One region of the Gaoshiqia sp. US2 genome, then DNA from elsewhere that is predicted to be linked to it. Evidence: riboswitches for the same ligand, from Rfam matches in the RefSeq annotation. Region 1 holds a riboswitch; the other holds the start of a gene.

Region 1 (8,704 bases):
GGAGAGTTGCCGGAGTGGTCGATCGGGGCAGACTCGAAATCTGTTGTACCCTTCGGGGTACCGGGGGTTCGAATCCCTCACTCTCCGCTTTCATTTAACGGGTTGTTCCCAATGTCATTTCCGGGTTTTCCCGTTTCATTGCCAGAATTTAAAAAAATGATGGACTGGCCCGTTTCCTTTCCCTATTTTGTAGTTCGCTCCTTGAATAATAGCCCGGCTGATGTATTCTTTGGCATGATATACCGCGTCATTTAGCGGCAATTGGTGAGCCAGAAACGATGCCACTGCCGACGAAAAGGTGCAACCGGTTCCATGCGTGTTATTTGTTAATACCCGTTTGGAACGGAGTTCCAGGATGTCATCGGTTTCGGCATTGTAAAAAAGGTCTGCCAGTTCGTCGTCTGCAAGGTGTCCGGCTTTTAGCAAGACAGAAACCCTTCCGCCGCACGAAAGTTTTTTAATCACCCGCCTTAGATCCGGCTGGCTCCGGATACGCTCGCCCAGCAGAATCTCTGCTTCGGGAATATTCGGGGTGATCACTTTAACCAAGGGGATCAGCTCGTTTTGCAGGGTCGAAATAGCATCGTCCTGCAGCAGTTTGTCGCCCGAAGTGGCGACCATCACCGGATCGAGTACGATATTCCGGATCGGATAATGCGACAAGGTTTCCTTTACTCCCCGAATCAGTTCCGACGAATGTAACATGCCGATTTTAATGGCATCGGCGCCAATATCGTCGAGTACCGACTTAATTTGCCCCTGAACGAAGGGAACGGGAACCGGGTGCACTCCAAATACACCCACTGTATTTTCGTCGACGACGGCAGTAATCGCCGAGGTCCCAAAACATCCGCAAGCCGACATGGTTTTCAAATCGGCCTGAATGCCGGCTCCCCCGCTTGGGTCGCTGCCGGCTATGGTTAACACGCGTTTGTATTGCATGATTGCTGACAATGATTGATTAGAATTATACCTTTATTGAAAATGGTTAAAGCCGCTCTTCGAAAGCTGAATTTCTGTTTCAGAATGAAACCAACGAATGACGGGAGATCCTTCATCAATGGTTCCAACCGGATAAAGGGCTTTGCCGAATTTTGTTTGAAACTTTTGCTGAAGCGCTTCTATCTGCCCGGGCGCCACCGTGAAAAGCAGTTCGTAATCTTCGCCGCCGCCGATGGCCAGGTCTGTTACATTCCAACCCTGCTCGTTACAAGTCCGTGTCAGAGCGCCGGAAACCGGGAGTTGATCCAAATGAATACGGGTCGTTTTGCCCGATGCTTTGAGGATGTGTCTCAGGTCGGAAGCGATGCCGTCGGAAATATCCATCATGGCATGAACTCCCGGGAAAAGGCTCAAAAATTGTCCCTCAACCAACCGTGGTTCCGGAAGGTGATGTCTGGCAAGCAGGTATTCCCGGTCGGGAGATGATTTTAACCGGTTCAATACAACCTGAAGCCCGCCCGCTGAATCGCCAAGACAGCCCGTCACACAAACCACATCGCCCACCTGGGCCATTGAGCGCAGCCGGGCCATGCCTTTGGCGCACTTCCCGACCACACACACATTGATGGCCAAATGACTGACCGACTTGGTGGTGTCGCCACCCAAAAGCGGAACCTTGTATTTTCGGGAAATTTCCTGATAACCTTCCATGAGGGCATCAAGATATTCCACCTCCGTTTCCGGAGGAATTGCGATTGAGAGGAAAGTTCCTAAGGGTTCGCCGCCCATAGCTGCAATATCGCTCAGGTTGACGGCCACTGATTTGTATCCGAGTTGCTGCGGTGAAATTTCATTTCGCAGGAAATGCACATTCTCCATGAGCAGATCGGTGGTTACCAGCAAATCTTCCGTTTCGTTCATCGGAATGATCGCGCAATCATCGCCAATACCTGTCATCTGCAGAGTAAGCAGATCTTCAAACGCCGGCGAAAAGCGTTCGATAAATCCAAATTCCCCTATTTCTTTCAGTTTCATTTCTTTCTGTTTTTTTTGTTTTGCATTTGTAAAACAAAGAACCAGGCTCCGGCGATAATTAAACCGGCCATTGCTCCATGTTCCAGGCGCTGTTCCAGAACATCCATTCCATTTTAAACGAAAGAAGAAAAGCTTCTGTCATGGTTTTACGGTGAGTTTCGGTGCAGGCGGCAGCCGTTTCGTCGCAAATTTCGATAGCTGTTTGAACTGCCCGTGCAAATTCTTCCCCTCCGTAGGTGTCAATCCAGGCCTGGTAGGGATTTTTGTTTCGGGTTTGGTGTTCGGTAATGTAGTCGCCCACCTTCTGGTAAACCCAAAAACAGGGCAATACGCTGGCCAGGGCCTCTTCGGCCGAGCCACAGGCCAATTGCCGGAACATGTGCCCGGTGTAAAGCATGCAGCTTGGCGAAGGTGTCAGCTCAGGCATCTCATCTTTCAGAAAATATTGATGCAAGGCCTGCTCCACCGAAACTGTATCTCCCGAAAAATGAAGGAAAGCTTCTCTCCACGCTTTCCGGTTGAGTTTCGCGGCAATGCCTGCCAGTATTTTCCCGTATTCCGACAGATAAAGTGCGTCCTGCTTCAGGTAAAACAGAAACTTCTCGCGCGCTAAACTGCCGGCTATCAGTTCATGCAAAAAAGGCAGATCGAGTATTTTTTCGTAAATCGGTTCGGCGGCTTTCCAGGCCTGTTCGGTCCATTTCATCATTTGGGATGAGTTAAAATTTCGTTTTTAAGTAACAGTGCTGCTTTCATTGGATTTTCAGCCGATGAGATGGCCGAAACCACGGCAATCCCGCTGGCGCCGCACGCGATGATTTGCCGGGCATTGCTGAGCTTAATCCCGCCGATAGCGACAGTTGGATGTTTGGACAGAGAACTGATCTTCATCACACCTTCCGGTCCAAACGGTTCGAAGGTGTCGGTTTTGGTTGGTGTAGCAAAAACCGGTGAAATCCCGATGTAATCGACGTCCATTTCATTCGATTCGATTGCCTGCTGAACGGTTTCTACAGAAAGTCCGAGGATTTTATCTTTGCCCAGGAGCTTGCGTGCCACCTTCCACGGCAAATCACTTTGCCCGATGTGCAGGCCATCGGCATTTACAGCCAGAGCAATGTCGAGCCGATCGTTGATAATGAGTGGGATACGTAGTGGTGACAGCAATTCTTTTAACTGAAGCGCCAGCTGATAAAATTCGCGCGAACTGCAATTTTTTTCGCGCAGTTGTACCATCGTAACGCCTCCTCTTACCGCTTCCTCCACAATAAATTCCAGTGGCCGGCCCAGCGATAATTCGCGATCGGTGACCAGGTAAAGGCTTAAATCAAAATCGTTCATGGCTCAGGCTTGATAGGTATGCTCAATATCTTCGGACGAAAGGTTAAACAGGGTATCAATAAAATGCAGTTGCAGGGTGCCGGGGCCTGCCGACCTTGTTGTTGCTAACTCGCCGGTAATGCTCATGACCGCCATCGCATGGGCAGCCGCCATAAGCGGATTGGGGTTTACGGCGGCAAATGCAGCGGTTACGGCCGTTGCCGTGCAGCCCATCCCGGTTACTTTGGGCATCAGGGGCGAGCCATTTTTGATGGACAGTACCGTGTTGCCATCGGTGATAAAATCTTCGGCGCCACTAATGACAACGACTGCCCCGGTTTGTGATGCCAGCCGTTTGGCCCCTTCAATGGCTGAGTTGGAGGCTACGGTGCTGTCAACACCTTTTGTCAGGGTGTTTTCGTTGGCCAATGCCATGATTTCGGAAGCATTTCCCCGGATGATGGTTGGTTTGCATTGCCCGACGATTTGAGCGGCCGTTTCGTTGCGGTAGGAGGTAGCACCCACTCCAACAGGATCGAAAACAAGGGGAATGCCCTTTTTGCGCGCGGCTTTTCCGGCCAGTAACATCGCTTCGACCCATTGGGGACTCAGCGTTCCCATGTTGATGACCAGGGCCGAGGCGATCCCCACCATGTCGGTCATTTCTTCGGCAGCATGGGCCATAACCGGTGATGCTCCCAGAGCCAGTAGGGCATTGGCCGTATTGTTCATCACAACAAAATTGGTGATGTTATGAACTAAAGGCGACCGGCTGCGCACGGCAGCCAAATCAGCGCTGATGGAACTTGCGTTTATCATGATATTTCGTTTAAAATAAAAAAGCCGCTCCGCAGAAATGCGAAACGGCTTGTATGAATTTCGTTAAAAACAAGGTTCAGATACAATTCTCGTTTCCCTCCGCTGTTATGATACATTTCAGGTTATTAGGGTCTGATCTCAGCCTGTGCACCTGCACAGACACCCCTAACGAGATGATGAAGCAAAAGTAGCAATATTTTTCAATTGGAAAAGCCGGATCAACGGGCCGGCGGAAGAACCGGAGCTGTTTTATTTTGCCGTAACCCGGGTAAATTACATGGCAGCAATATCTTCGAGCAGGATGGCTGCCAGTTTTTTCGGATGTTCTTCTTCCATTTCCAGAACCAATTCGAGAAAGTTTTTGCACGATTCACGCAAGGTGGCGCTGCGATTAGCCATGAGAATCAGGGTCCGGTAGATGATTTGCCCCAATTCAGGATCTTTAATCAGCGAGAACAACACGCTGAAAAAAGGTTCGAACATTTCATCAATGGCTTTTTTGTCGACCATCGCCAGTCGCCCGATCAAATGCAGGCCGGTGTATTTCACCAGCTGTTTTTTCCCGCAGCAATATTCCAGCGCTTTGATAAAGGCAAATTTTGAATGTACAAATAAATTAGCGACTGCCTGTTCGGCAATTTCGGCCTGTTCAAGGCTCTTTGTCCAAAAATCCATTTGTTCTTCGGTCAGCTTCTCCGGCTCATCGAGCAACGTTGCCAGGATCATGGTTTCGCGCCATTGTTTGTTCCAAAGCTTCAGGGCCAGTAAATGATTTTTTTCGTATTGCCGGGCCAATTCGCGAAGTGAGATCACCGAAGCGCCCCAGTTCATTTTGTAGGTCATACCGAGGGCTTTCATCTGTGCAACGGTTTCACCGTTTTTACGCAACCTGATTTTTGCCAGTAATTCCTGAAATATTTTTTCTGTTTCCGGATCGTCCAATAATATATTCATAGTCCTAAATTACACGCATGTTTTGCGGATACAGCCGTAACAAATATCACACTTTGGGATGGTCGGATCTGTAATTACTTTTTAAAAATAAAATAAACGGCCAAAATAAGAAAAACAAAGCCGATCATGTGATTCCAGCGAAAAGACTCATTCCGGAAAACAAGCACCGTAAAAGCTGTGAAAACAAGCAGGGTGATGACCTCCTGCAATACTTTTAGTTCGATCAGCAAAAAAGGGCCTCCATACGCTTTAAACCCAATCCGGTTGGCCGGAACCTGGAAGAAATATTCGAACAGGGCAATCCCCCAACTAACCATCACGATGGAAATGAGGCCCAACTTGTTGAACCATTTCATTTCGGCAAACTTCAAATGACCGTACCAGGCAAAGGTCATAAACGTGTTCGACATGACCAGTAAACCGATTGTGAGTAGTCCTTTCATAATAATATAGCGGATGATTAAAAAAACCTTGGTTGTTTATACCTCCCAAAATCGTTTCAAAACTACCTGTTTCAGATGAACCGTGATTCAGCTGACTCCAAATATTTTCGATTATTTAAACATTACATCAAATTTAAACCGGCGGTGCGTGAAATAAAATTAGCTTTTGGGTAGGGTAAACTGTTTTTTAAACGGTTAGTGAGTGAAACAAGACAGATTATCATTAACTTTTTTCAACTTTGAGAAGAAGTGAATGATAACGAAAGGATCCTAAACGTATTGAAAATTGACAACACAGGAATTTAAACAATTGTTTGACCGATATTTTGATGCGATCCGGAATTACATCTATTACCGGTCGGGCGACAAAGAACAGTCGACGGACATTGCTCAGGATGTTTTTTTAAAGTTCTGGGAAAAGCAGGAAGAATACCGGCCCAAAGAGAATGCCGGCCTGCTTTACAAGATGGCGTCCGATTTGTTTGTCAGCCGTTACCGCCGGCAGCAGATCGAACAAAAGTACCTGAGCGGGATTGAATTTGAAATAAAAGACGTATCGCCCGAAGAACAATTGCAATACGAGGAACTGAAAAGAAACTACGAATGGGTATTGGCTCAGATGCCGGAGAAACAACGGGTTGTTTTTTTGATGAGCCGCACAGAGGGCCTTAAGTATTACGAAATTGCCGAACGGCTTGGGCTAAGCGTAAAAGCAGTAGAAAAAAGGATGACAAGCGCCTTGGGGATGTTAAAAGAAAATTTGCAATGGTTATGAAAAAACAGGAAGAATATAACGAAAAAGAACAATCGGACTGGACCGAAATTGACCGTTTTGGCAGCCGGTTGACCACGGATTGGCAGGAATCCAAGGAAGCGATCTGGCTTCGTATGGAGCAGAAACTGGAGACGCCGGTGAAGCCGGCGAAACTTATCCTTTTTGCCCAACCCGCTTTTCGGCTTGCTGTAGCCGCCCTGCTTGTCTTGCTGGTCGGGATTGGCTCGGTCATGCGTTTCCATACCCGGACTTACCGCACAATTCCCGGGCAACACCTGTCCATTGGCTTGCCCGATGGATCAACCGTGCAGCTGAATGCCGCATCTTCGCTGACTTTTCGTCCTTATTGGTGGCGCTTTTCGCGCAAACTGGCCCTGGAGGGAGAAGCTTATTTTCAGGTCAGCAAGGGCGACCGGTTTACCGTGATTTCATCAAACGGAACGACCAGCGTACTGGGCACCAGTTTCAACATTTATGCGCGTGACGAGGCTTACCGGGTAAGTTGCCTGACGGGAACGGTAAAAGTAACCAATGCCGGGGGAGACCAGGAAGTTATTCTTTCGGCCAACCAAAAAGCCGAATGGCAAAGCAGTGCTTTCAGGAAGGCTGATATGCCTGCCGACCGGAAACCGGCTTGGGTCAACAAACAGTTTGAGTTTACCGGCAGATCAATTCGTGAAGTGTTTGACGAAATTGAACGTCAGTACGGCATACGGATCATCTCCGATCAGTCGTTGAATTTTGAATACAGCGGTAATTTTAGTAAAGAAGAATCAGTTCATCAGGTGTTAACCTATATTTGCAAGCCTTTTAACCTTAACTTTGAAGAGAAAAAGACCGGGCAATACCAGGTATTGAAAAATCAGTAATCTGTTTTGAAAAAATATATTTTAATTGGCTCGTTGCTGTTGTCGGGTTTCCTGGGTTTTTCGCAGGAACTCGATCTTGTTTTTCAGGATACTCCGCTGAATGAGGTCTTGCTTGCGGTTCGCGATCGTTACCAGTTGCAGTTATCTTTCGATCATGCCCGTCTGTCGGCTTTCCCGGTGACGGTGAACCGAAAGTTTTCGTCGCCCGAAAAAGCGCTGGATGAATTACTGAAGAAACTCCCCCTGACTTGGGAGAAAGCCGGAGGGGTTTATTTAATTTATGACCGCGTAATCCCCGAAACAAAGAAGAATTATCGTTTAGCCGGAACCGTCACTGACCGCGAAACGAACGAAAGCTTGCCGTATACCCACCTGGTGGTAAACGGCCAAGGGTTAATTACCGATCAGAAAGGGAACTTCTCGTACCTCTCAACTGTCGACAGCGTTTTTCAGGTACAGGTATCCAGTTTGGGCTATTATTTGTTGGATACGCTGGTTCACGCGCGAATTAACCAGCCCTTCCGGTTGACTCCCTCTGTTTATAAATTACAGGAAATCAAGGTTGAAGGATTAAAAATTGTTCGTTCGGTACAAGTGGGATACAGCCCCGGAACAGTGCGCCTTAATCACCAGATTGCCGGCCATTTGCCCGGTTACGGCGACAATTCGGTCTTTAACCTGTTGCGCTTGCAACCCGGTATTCTGGCTGCCGGCGAACAATCGAACGATTTGATTATCTGGGGAAGTTACGAGGGGCAAAGCCAGGTGTTAGTCGACGGCTTTACGCTGTTTGGAATGAAGAATTACAACGACAACATCAGCGCCATCAATCCCTTTATGGCGAAAGATATCCAGGTAATGAAGGGAGGATTTCCGGCCCCCTTCGGTGAGCGGGTGGGAGGCTTAGTTAATATTACTTCCTCCGATGGCGATGCCAATGACTTGCACGTAAATCTTTCTGTCAACAATATGACCATGAATGGTTTACTGAATATTCCTGTTGCCGGGAAGGCATCGCTCATGGTGGCGCTCCGGCAAACCTATTACGAGTTGTACGATAAGGGACAAATTGCCTTGTCATCGGGTGGGCGCAGAGGCCATGGCAACCTGGTTGACCGGAACATTTATCCCGATTATAATTTTCAGGATCTGAACCTGAAATTTTCAGGAAAAAGCAATCACAACGATTCGTACAGCCTGAGTTTTTTAACCGGGAGCGACCGGTTTGCCTATGCGCTCGAATATGAAACTCAGCAAGCCAACCGGGCATGGGAAGACCGTGAGCATAACCGGCAATACGGGCTGTCGGCACACTATAACAAAGGATGGAAGAACGGGGGAAGGTCTGAACTGACGCTGGCTTATTCCGGTTTGCAAAGCGGACTAAGCAATATTCGCAAAACAGGGAATCAACAATCCGGCGGAAGTGGCGGAAGTGGCGGCCAGGGGCCGGGAGGCGGGGGAAGTGGAAGCGGAAATACCTGGCAGACAAATGTTGATCAGTTCAGTCAAAATAAAATCTCCGAGGCCAAATTAAACCTAAACCA
Region 2 (8,704 bases), 330 kb from region 1:
CTTGGTCCGTGCTGAAAAAATGGGCTACCTGATCAAAATCGACAAAGAAGAGCTGGTTGGAAGACTGACCTGGGAATTGCAAAGCTGCAGAAATTTTGACCGGCAAATCCGGATACTTAAAATACTGAAACTGCTGGATGCGCAGATCAATTACCAGGCGTACCTCTCCGATTTGGAACGAAACCGGAAATTATCATTGCACGAGTTGTTGCGGGTGATGGAACTGAAACAACAATGTAAGCTGGCTTTTGATCCCGACACCTTGAATCACTATCAAAAAACGACCTTATTCGGGAATGTATATCTTGAAGATATAAAACAAGAACCCAGCCTGCTGGTCAACAATATCCAAAATACCTTGCTGGCTTACCGGATACTGAGAGCAGATTCTGTCAAAAATGCAGTCACCTTGGGTAAAATCCGGAACTATTTGCTCGAAAACCGAAAAACCGGTTATTGGCGGAACACCTACGAATCGGCTCAAATCATCGAAACTATTCTGCCTGATTTGCTTGGCAGCAAAACCAATGTGACTAAACCTGAATTGAATATCCGGGGAGACTTAAACCAAACGGTTTCAGCGTTTCCTTTTGAAATGAAAGTTGATCCAACTCAACAAATTCAAATCTCCAAAACCGGAGACTTCCCGGTATACCTGACCAGTTATCAGACATATTGGAACAGTGATCCGCAAATAACCAGGGGTGATTTTGAGATTACGACTTGCTTTGATCGCGATTCAACGTTAAGCTTGAAAGCTGGCAACGAAGTGACCTTGGTTGCAACGGTTAAGCTGAAAAAAGATGCCGAGTATGTGATGATCAATATTCCGATTCCCGGTGGTTGTTCGTACGCCGATAAGAAAAACAATTTCAGAAACGAATCGCACCGCGAGTATTTTAAAAACGAAACCACGATCTTCTGCGAGCGTTTGCGGAAAGGAGAGTACTCCTTCGAGATCAAACTGATTCCCCGTTATACCGGCGTTTATAGCCTAAATCCGGCCAAAGTTGAATTGATGTATTTCCCGGTGTTTCGGGGGAATGAGGAGGTGAAGAGGGTGAGGATTTGTGCTGAATGAAAAAAACGTTTCGCATTGGCTTTATTTCCCGGCATCAAAAGAGCAAATGAATCAACGAGTGTTCATCTTGTCATTTTTTTTGTTCCCGATTCTCGTGAAATACTCCTTTGCTGCAAAAATGCACAAGAATATTTGCTTTCGCAATGAGCAGGGCAAACGCATTTAAATTTTGAGTAAAGTTTCCCTGTATTTTTCGTTCTGTAAAGCTTTTGATCTTTTTCTCTTTTTGCTGGCTTTCCAATGTTGCTCGTTTACCAGCAAAGCCATGACTGTTTTTCGTATGGTGTTAAAATTCTGGGCGGCATAACCTTTTCTTTTTCTGGATTGATCTTCGCCAAAGACTACATCCAAAGTCCAATGCAGGTTGTTCTCGATAGCCCAGTGGTTGCGTGTCCAGGTGTTGAACTGTTTTGCCTGGGCTTCCAGACTTGATATGTAATATCTTGTTTGCCGGGAAGTTTCTCCGGTTGACTTGATAACCCGTTGAGAATCGATCCGGAAAATTGTTTTCAGCCCTTCCCATTGATCCGCGCCTTCGATCATCTCAAGGTTGCTGTACGCAGAGCATTCGCGGGTTTCGATCCGGCCATGCCCGCAATCAACATCTACATCGGAACTGATGGATTTATTGAACCGGATTGTATCCAGAATACCTTCTTCGAGCGACGGCTGGTTGCCTTTGACTGCAAGAATATAATCGGCCCCCTGTTTTAATATTTTCGAGGCAATGTTCTTTTGGCAGCCCATTGCATCAATGGTCACGATGCACCCTTTGACATCCAGGAGAGAAAGCAGTTGGGGAATGGCCGTGATCTCGTTGCCTTTCTCCTGAGTGGCTACCTGTCCCAGGCACAGCCCGTTTTGGGTGGCGAAAGCAGAGACCATGTGTATCGCCGGATTGGTTAAATAATGGGAGTTGCACATGCGCTTGCCATCAATAGCAACCACCTCCTGGTCGCATTGAGCCCGCAAACTGTTGGCCCACTGGGAAAAACAGGCTGAAAACTCAACTGGGTCAATGGCCGAAAAAACCCGGTTAAGCGTGTCGTGCGAGGGAATGCCATAAACAAAAGAGCCGTACTTGCGCAACCAATGCTGCTGTTCCAGGCCAAAGTCCGCGATTTCCTCCCATTCGTCCATTCCGCACAAAACGGCGGACAGTACCAGCAACAGGATGTCATGCAACTGGTGCCGGAAATTACCCCTGTTTGTCCTTCTTGGTTCGCTCACCTTGCTGAAAATCTGGTGGAAAAGCGAACTCTTCCATGCTTCTGAAATTTGTTCTTCTGTCTTCTTATTAATATAGCAAAACTGGCAAATCTTTTATCCAATCATGTAACTAATCAACAGATATTTAGTATATTAGCAAAACGAAAGGCGGGCCATTTACAACATGCAAAACCCGCCTTTCAAAAATATTAATCATTCAAACATAATGAAGAGTTATGAGGAAACCAAGCTCCTCGGCAGGAGCTTATGGCTTAAACCAAACTTTTTTAAATGCGTTTGCCCATCGGGGGGGGGGGAGCAAGCAATTTTCCGGGAGCCTTGCCACCTTTTTTACCGGCATGAGTTACATCGTTTTTCATTTAATCTTACTGAGAAGCGTATCGGTTGGCGGAGGGGAGGCTTTTTATGCCCCTTCGGCCAATGCGCTGCTTTCGGAATACCACACCAAAACCAGGGCGCGGGCCATGTCGATACACCAAACATCGTTGTACATCGGCATCATCCTGAGCGGGGTGATCGGTGGTTTTATTGCCGAGAACTATGCGTAGCGGATGGCATTCTACCTGTTTGGCGGAATCGGGGTGGTTTATTCACTTTTGCTGTTCTGGCGTTTGCCCCCTCAAAGATGGTCCCTGAAATCACCACTTTTTCGGAAAGCAAAAAATTTATCGGCGAAGCCTTCCGGATGCTGTTCAACAAACCATCGACCCTGTTGATCGGGGCGCCGTTCATCTTTGGCATGGGACAGTCAACCACGCTGTTTTCAATCTATTTCTGCCTGGCGGCATTTGGCCTGTTTAGGGGAATTTATGAGGCCAATTTTATCACCACGTTTTTTGACACGATAGAACCCCCGCTATCGCGCATCGATCAACGGGATTGTGTATTTGTTTGTGTTTAGGGTCGGGTCGCTGTCGCCCTTCCTGCTGGGGTATTTCAAACAATCATTCGGACTTTCAAACGGATTGTCGTCCATGAGTTTTGCTTATTTACTGGGCGGAATTGAAATGCTGAAAGAGCTGAAAAACAAATACAAAAATATTCAGGCTTTGAATGCGGTATGGGAAACCAACTATCCGTCGTGGGACGATCTATTAAATTCGCACGCAAAACCGCCCCAAAAAGCGTTGGCTGATTGTGTTGAATTTTCGGTTCGGATGACCGAAGCCTATTTTTGCAATGTGCGGGATGAGTTCAAAAAAGTGGCGCCAAACAAGTTGTATATGGGTTGCCGTTTTGCCCGTTCCAACGAAAATGTAATCCGCATCGGGGCAAACTACTGCGACGTGATCAGTTACAATATTTACAAACGGAACCTGTATGGGTTCTCTTTGCCCAAAGGCATCGACAAGCCGGTAATGATCGGCGAATTTCATTTTGGCGCCCTCGACCGGGGAATGTTCCACCCGGGCCTGGTGAAAACGGCTAACCAGGAAGAACGGGCAGCCTGTTATGCCGGCTACATCGAATCGGCGCTGCGCCACCCTAACATCATCGGTACCCACTGGCACCAGTTTTCCGATCAGGCCACCACGGGGCGTTTCGATGGTGAGAATTTTCAGGTAGGCTTTACCGATATTTGCGATACCCCTTACGAGGAAACCATTGCAAAGATCAGGGAAGTGGGTTATTCCATGTATGAAATCAGAAAAGGAAAATAAGTTATGAAACTAATGAGCAGATTATTTTTATGTGTCCTTGTTATATCGTTTTCAATCGTTTCCTGTAGTAAGGATAATAATATTGACGACGGAGAAGAGAATAAACCGGTTGTTATTGCAAACGAAGGAAAAGTATTATGCGACCAGCAAGGCGTTGCAGGAGTTGTAATTACTGATGGCCCAGTTATACGCGGCTATAGAAACTTAATGGCGCAAACCGGATGATAAGTAGAACAAAAAGCCGCCAACGATCGTTCAGCATGACGAACCCCGGGCTGTTTCCCGGATATAAACCTTATTTTCTATGGTCACCTTCGTAGAAAAATCATCGCCATCAACATTCAGCTTATTGCCATATTCTGCGTTAAGGCAAAAAAGTAAATCCTGTCCGGAAGGACATAAGCGGCCATGCTTTAATCTGATTGCCGGAGATTGCCCTGTTTTTCCTTTCGTTCAATCGTTCGTTGGCGATTGCAGGTAAGTCGTAGGTAAGTCGAAGCGATATCGCAGGTATGCCACTTCTTTTATCGCTCCCGGATTGAAATAAAATTTTAGCGAATGTATATAACGTATCCCCCGGAACGTCTGCTCCGGGGGGTACGTTGAAAATTAAAACCTGAAATCAATTCCGGCAAAAAAATGTCGTCCGGCCTGCGGGAAATATCCATCCATGGCGAAACGTTCGTTCCCCAAAAGATATGAATATACCCAGGCATTACTTTCGTATCGGGTATCAAAGAGGTTATTCACCATCAGGTGCAGCCTGACTTCTTTAAACAGCTTGGCCTTCAGTGAGTAATCTGCTTTCAGGTTGTTTACAAACCAGGCGTCCAGCTTGCGGTCGTTGCCCGAGGTGTTGTCGACGTACTGATCGCCTACGTAGTTTGAAAGCAGGCTGACGTTTAGCGCGGCTACCGGTTTGTAACTGAGCTGGCTGTTAACGATCACATTGGGTGAGAATGACAGGTCGGTTTTCCCAAGTTCAAAGGCATCCTGTTCCCAGGTGTCCCAGTTGTCAACATATTCAGTAAAATTTTCAATCTTGTTTTGGCTGAGGGTAACATTCGTATCCCAGTTTAGTTTAGCGGAAATCTTCAGTCCGCCGGTCAGTTCAATCCCGGCCCGGTAGCTGTCGTCTACATTCACCAAAAGAGGCGTACCAACATCGTTTACCTCCCCGGTTTGAACCAACTGGTCCTTGTAATCCATGTAGTACAGGTTTGCCCCTAACAGAAAACGCGATGTTTTATAGGTATAGCCTGCTTCGAAATCATTCAGCGTTTCATGTTTGGGCGTTGGGTCACCTTCATCCACATCCACAAAGTTGCTTCGGTTGGGTTCGCGGTTGGCGCGGGCAAAACTCAGGTAGGCTTCCCGCGAACTGTTTGGGCGGTAGAACAGACCGAATTTGGGGTTGAAGAAGTCGAATTTGTGCGATTGGGTCAGGTCGCGCAGATCATCATCAATGCCGTCGATCCCGTAATTGATGTGGCGGTATTGCAGGTCGGCAAACAAATTAAGGGTTTCTGTCAGTTGAAAGTTGTATTTCCCAAAAACATTGAAATCTTTTTTCAGACCTGTGCCGCGGTACCATTCGTGGTCTTTCCCGTTTTCGCCCATGTACTGCGCCCAGATCACCTGTCCGAAATGGCGGCCGTCGTACACGTTGTAGCCTCCGCCAAAGGTGAACGATGATTGGTTTTTATGGTAATTCAATGAAAGTGTCGCTCCGTAAAAATCATTGTCCAGCCATTTGCGCGTTACCAGGTCTGTGATTTCCAAACCTTCGGGAGCAGTCATCCGGTAATCTTCGTATTCTTCGTCGTATTTATAGCCTTCATAGTAGCCGCGTCCGTAGGTGTAGTGCAGGGCTGCGTTGAGGTTCAGGGCCTGGTTGAATTTGTGCGAAAACAGCATTTGGTAATGATCCTGCTGGTAATGGTCTACTTCGTTTTCGTAAGTGTAGTAGTTGTAGGTCCGGCTGTTCGAATTGATCATTTCCTCCGTTTGTTTTGGAGTGTACAACCAGTGCTCTTCGTAACGTTGCATTCCTGCCAGGTCATTCTTCAGGCGGACGGAAGGAACACCCCACCAGGCCTGGTAGGTCTCTTCAAAACCGGAAAATACATTGACTTTGAGCATGGTGTTACCGGAATAATAGCCGGCTGAAGCGAAAAATGATTTCAAATCAGACGAAGCGCGGTCGATAAAACCATCGGAGGTGACTTTCGATAAACGCACATCAACGGTAAAATGCTCGTTTAACAGGCCGGTTCCGGCGCTGACCGAGTTTCGGAAGGTGTTAAACGAACCTGCCGAGCTGCTGTATGCAGCATAAGCGTCTTTGTTCAGGCTTTCGGTTTGCAGGTTGATGGTTGCCCCGAAAGCGGCGGCTCCGTTGGTCGAAGTGCCTACTCCACGCTGAACCTGGATATTTTCGATCGAACCGGCCAGGTCGGGGATGTCCACAAACCAGGTGCCGTGCGATTCGGCATCGTTCATGGGAATGCCGTTGATGGTCACGTTGATTCGGTTTAGGTCGGTGCCCCGGATACGGAAATTCGTGTATCCCACACCGGCGCCGGCATCCGAAGTAGCCACAAACGAAGGACTCATCGTGAGCAAATAGGGAATATCCTGCCCCATGTTCCTGCTTTCGATGGTTGATCGGTCGACCGTAGTTTTGGCAACAGGCGTTTTGTCGCCGGCGCGCGTGGCCGACACCAATACTTCTTCGGTTAAGATGGTCGAACGGCTCAGTTGAATTTGTAAATCAACGGCCTGGTTTAATTGTACCGGAATAGTTCTCCTTTCATAACCGATAAAAGAAACCTGCAATTCGTAATTTCCGGCCTTCAGTTTGTCGAATGTAAACCGGCCATGTTCGTTGGTAATCGTTCCCCGGTAAGTCGCGTTTAGCGTAACGGTGGCGCCGGGTAAAATTCCCCCTTCCTCATTTTTCACCATCCCCGAAACCGAAAATTGGGCAAATGAGGCAACAACAACACACTGCAAAAGCAGCATTACAACAATCTTTTTCATTTTGTTTTGAAAATTTGGTTAATAAATAACCAATGAGGTAGGAAACATTTTTCCTTTCGCCCTCCCTCCGCCGGCATTACCCGGATCAGGTTCATTGGGTATGATCTCAGTCCGATTTTTTAGGACACCCCATTGCGTAAAATCAGGAGCAAAGGTAAGGTAAAAAAAACGAATATATCAAAACTGGTTCGGCAATTAAATTGGGGGAAAAACTGAAAATATTTCATTATAAACAGCTTATCGCATGAAAAAATGACTTTTCCAACGACATTTTGGCAAGCCAGGTGAACAATAAACAAGAGAATTTGGACAAAAACCGCCTTGGCCTGCTCTTTGATCATGATCAGCCGGAAACAATAAAAACATGTTTAACGAAAGAAATAAGGAGGATTAGCCATGTTACCATTAATCAGAAACAACAAGAATGTTCCAAGTTTATTTGATGAATTCTTTGGACGCAATTTGTGGAATGAATTTTTTGACAAAACGGGCTGGGGCACAAGTCCAAGTGTCAATGTTTTTGAAGGAAAAGACAATTTTGAAATTGAAGTGGCCGCCCCGGGGCTTGAGAAAAAGGATTTCCACATTGATTTAAAAGACCATGTGCTGACTGTTTCTTCTGAAAAGAAAGACGAAAAAGAAGAAAAAGAAGGAAACAAAGTGGTGTTCTGTGAGTTCAATTACTCTTCGTTCAGTCGTTCGTTCCGTATTCCCGACGGCGTGGATGTGAACAAGATCAATGCCTCGCACAAAAACGGAGTATTGAAGATTGTTCTTCCCAAACGTGAAGAATTGAAGGGAAATGCCCCGCGAATGATTGATATTTCGTAAAGACCGAAGAATAAGTTTCGTTGTTTGTTACATCATTGGTTTAGTTTAGTTAGTTGGTTCACTGACCTCGCCCGACAGGCGGGGTCTTTTTTTTATAACCACCTGTTTTTCCGGAAGAACCAAAACTGAAAGGCAACAATACAAAGCAGGATGATCACGAAAGCAGCAAAAGCATAATGGTTCTCCGCCTGGGGGATTCCGGCCAGGTTGACGCCCAATAAGCCGGTGAAAAAGCTGAGCGGTAAAAACAAGGCTGCAATGATCGATAAGAGGTACATCCGGTTATTGATCTGCTCATTCTGGCGGTGGGAGAGGGTTTCCTGACTTACCGAAGCCAGTTCGCGCGAGGCATCCAGCATTTCGAGGTAACGCAGCAGGTGGTCGCCCACTTCGCGCAGGCGCAATTGCTGTTTGGTCGTCATCCAGCTGGTTTTATCCAGTTGCAGCTTGCTTAAAGCATCGCGTTGCGGAATTAAAAAGCGTTTGAGCTGAATGATTTGCAGTCGCAGGTTGTGCAATTCCTGTTTGTAGTCGGTTTGGTCTTCGGCAATCACCCGTTCTTCAATTTCAATGGCAAGTTCTTCGATATCTTCCATCACATCGCTCATGTTTACCACCAGCCGTTCATTTAAACGGACAATAAAATCGCCGGTCGTTTTTGGCGGATTACCTTGCTCCAGTTCGGCGATCAGGTCGTCGACCGATTTGAGATTTTTCTTCTGGCAGGTAATCAGCAGGTTTTTTGTTGCCAGAATCCGGACCGAGATCATGTTTTCGGGTTTTTCACCCTTGTTCATGTTGATCCCGCGTACCACGAGCAATAATTCTTCGGGCGTAATGGCTACGCGCGGGCGCGATT

What was found. Region 1 has a riboswitch for thiamine pyrophosphate ahead of thiM (hydroxyethylthiazole kinase). Riboswitches for the same ligand answer to the same signal wherever they lie in the genome.
Region 2: it holds a riboswitch for thiamine pyrophosphate, as region 1 does, so the genes downstream of both, AC6H3C_RS19105 (TonB-dependent receptor) here and thiM (hydroxyethylthiazole kinase) in region 1, are expected to answer to the same signal.

What each region holds. Positions count from the first base shown of each region.
Region 1 covers NZ_AP048550.1:5,133,153-5,141,856, reverse strand. The annotation lists tRNA gene AC6H3C_RS20650 (tRNA-Ser) at 1-87, shown strand; gene thiD (bifunctional hydroxymethylpyrimidine kinase/phosphomethylpyrimidine kinase) at 136-942, opposite strand; gene thiL (thiamine-phosphate kinase) at 976-1,977, opposite strand; gene AC6H3C_RS20635 (TenA family protein) at 2,036-2,686, opposite strand; gene thiE (thiamine phosphate synthase) at 2,683-3,318, opposite strand; gene thiM (hydroxyethylthiazole kinase) at 3,322-4,116, opposite strand; TPP riboswitch at 4,194-4,293, opposite strand; gene AC6H3C_RS20620 (DNA alkylation repair protein) at 4,390-5,070, opposite strand; gene AC6H3C_RS20615 (DMT family protein) at 5,145-5,513, opposite strand; gene AC6H3C_RS20610 (RNA polymerase sigma factor) at 5,800-6,288, shown strand; gene AC6H3C_RS20605 (FecR family protein) at 6,285-7,157, shown strand; gene AC6H3C_RS20600 (TonB-dependent receptor) at 7,164-8,704, shown strand, end outside.
Region 2 covers NZ_AP048550.1:4,802,794-4,811,497, reverse strand. The annotation lists gene AC6H3C_RS19135 (carboxypeptidase-like regulatory domain-containing protein) at 1-1,081, shown strand, start outside; gene AC6H3C_RS19130 (ISAs1 family transposase) at 1,244-2,323, opposite strand; gene AC6H3C_RS19125 (MFS transporter) at 2,527-2,859, shown strand; gene AC6H3C_RS19120 (hypothetical protein) at 2,937-3,212, shown strand; gene AC6H3C_RS19115 (hypothetical protein) at 3,286-3,972, shown strand; gene AC6H3C_RS19110 (hypothetical protein) at 3,985-4,197, shown strand; gene AC6H3C_RS19105 (TonB-dependent receptor) at 4,582-7,014, opposite strand; TPP riboswitch at 7,060-7,156, opposite strand; gene AC6H3C_RS19100 (Hsp20/alpha crystallin family protein) at 7,411-7,845, shown strand; gene AC6H3C_RS19095 (zinc transporter ZntB) at 7,938-8,704, opposite strand, start outside.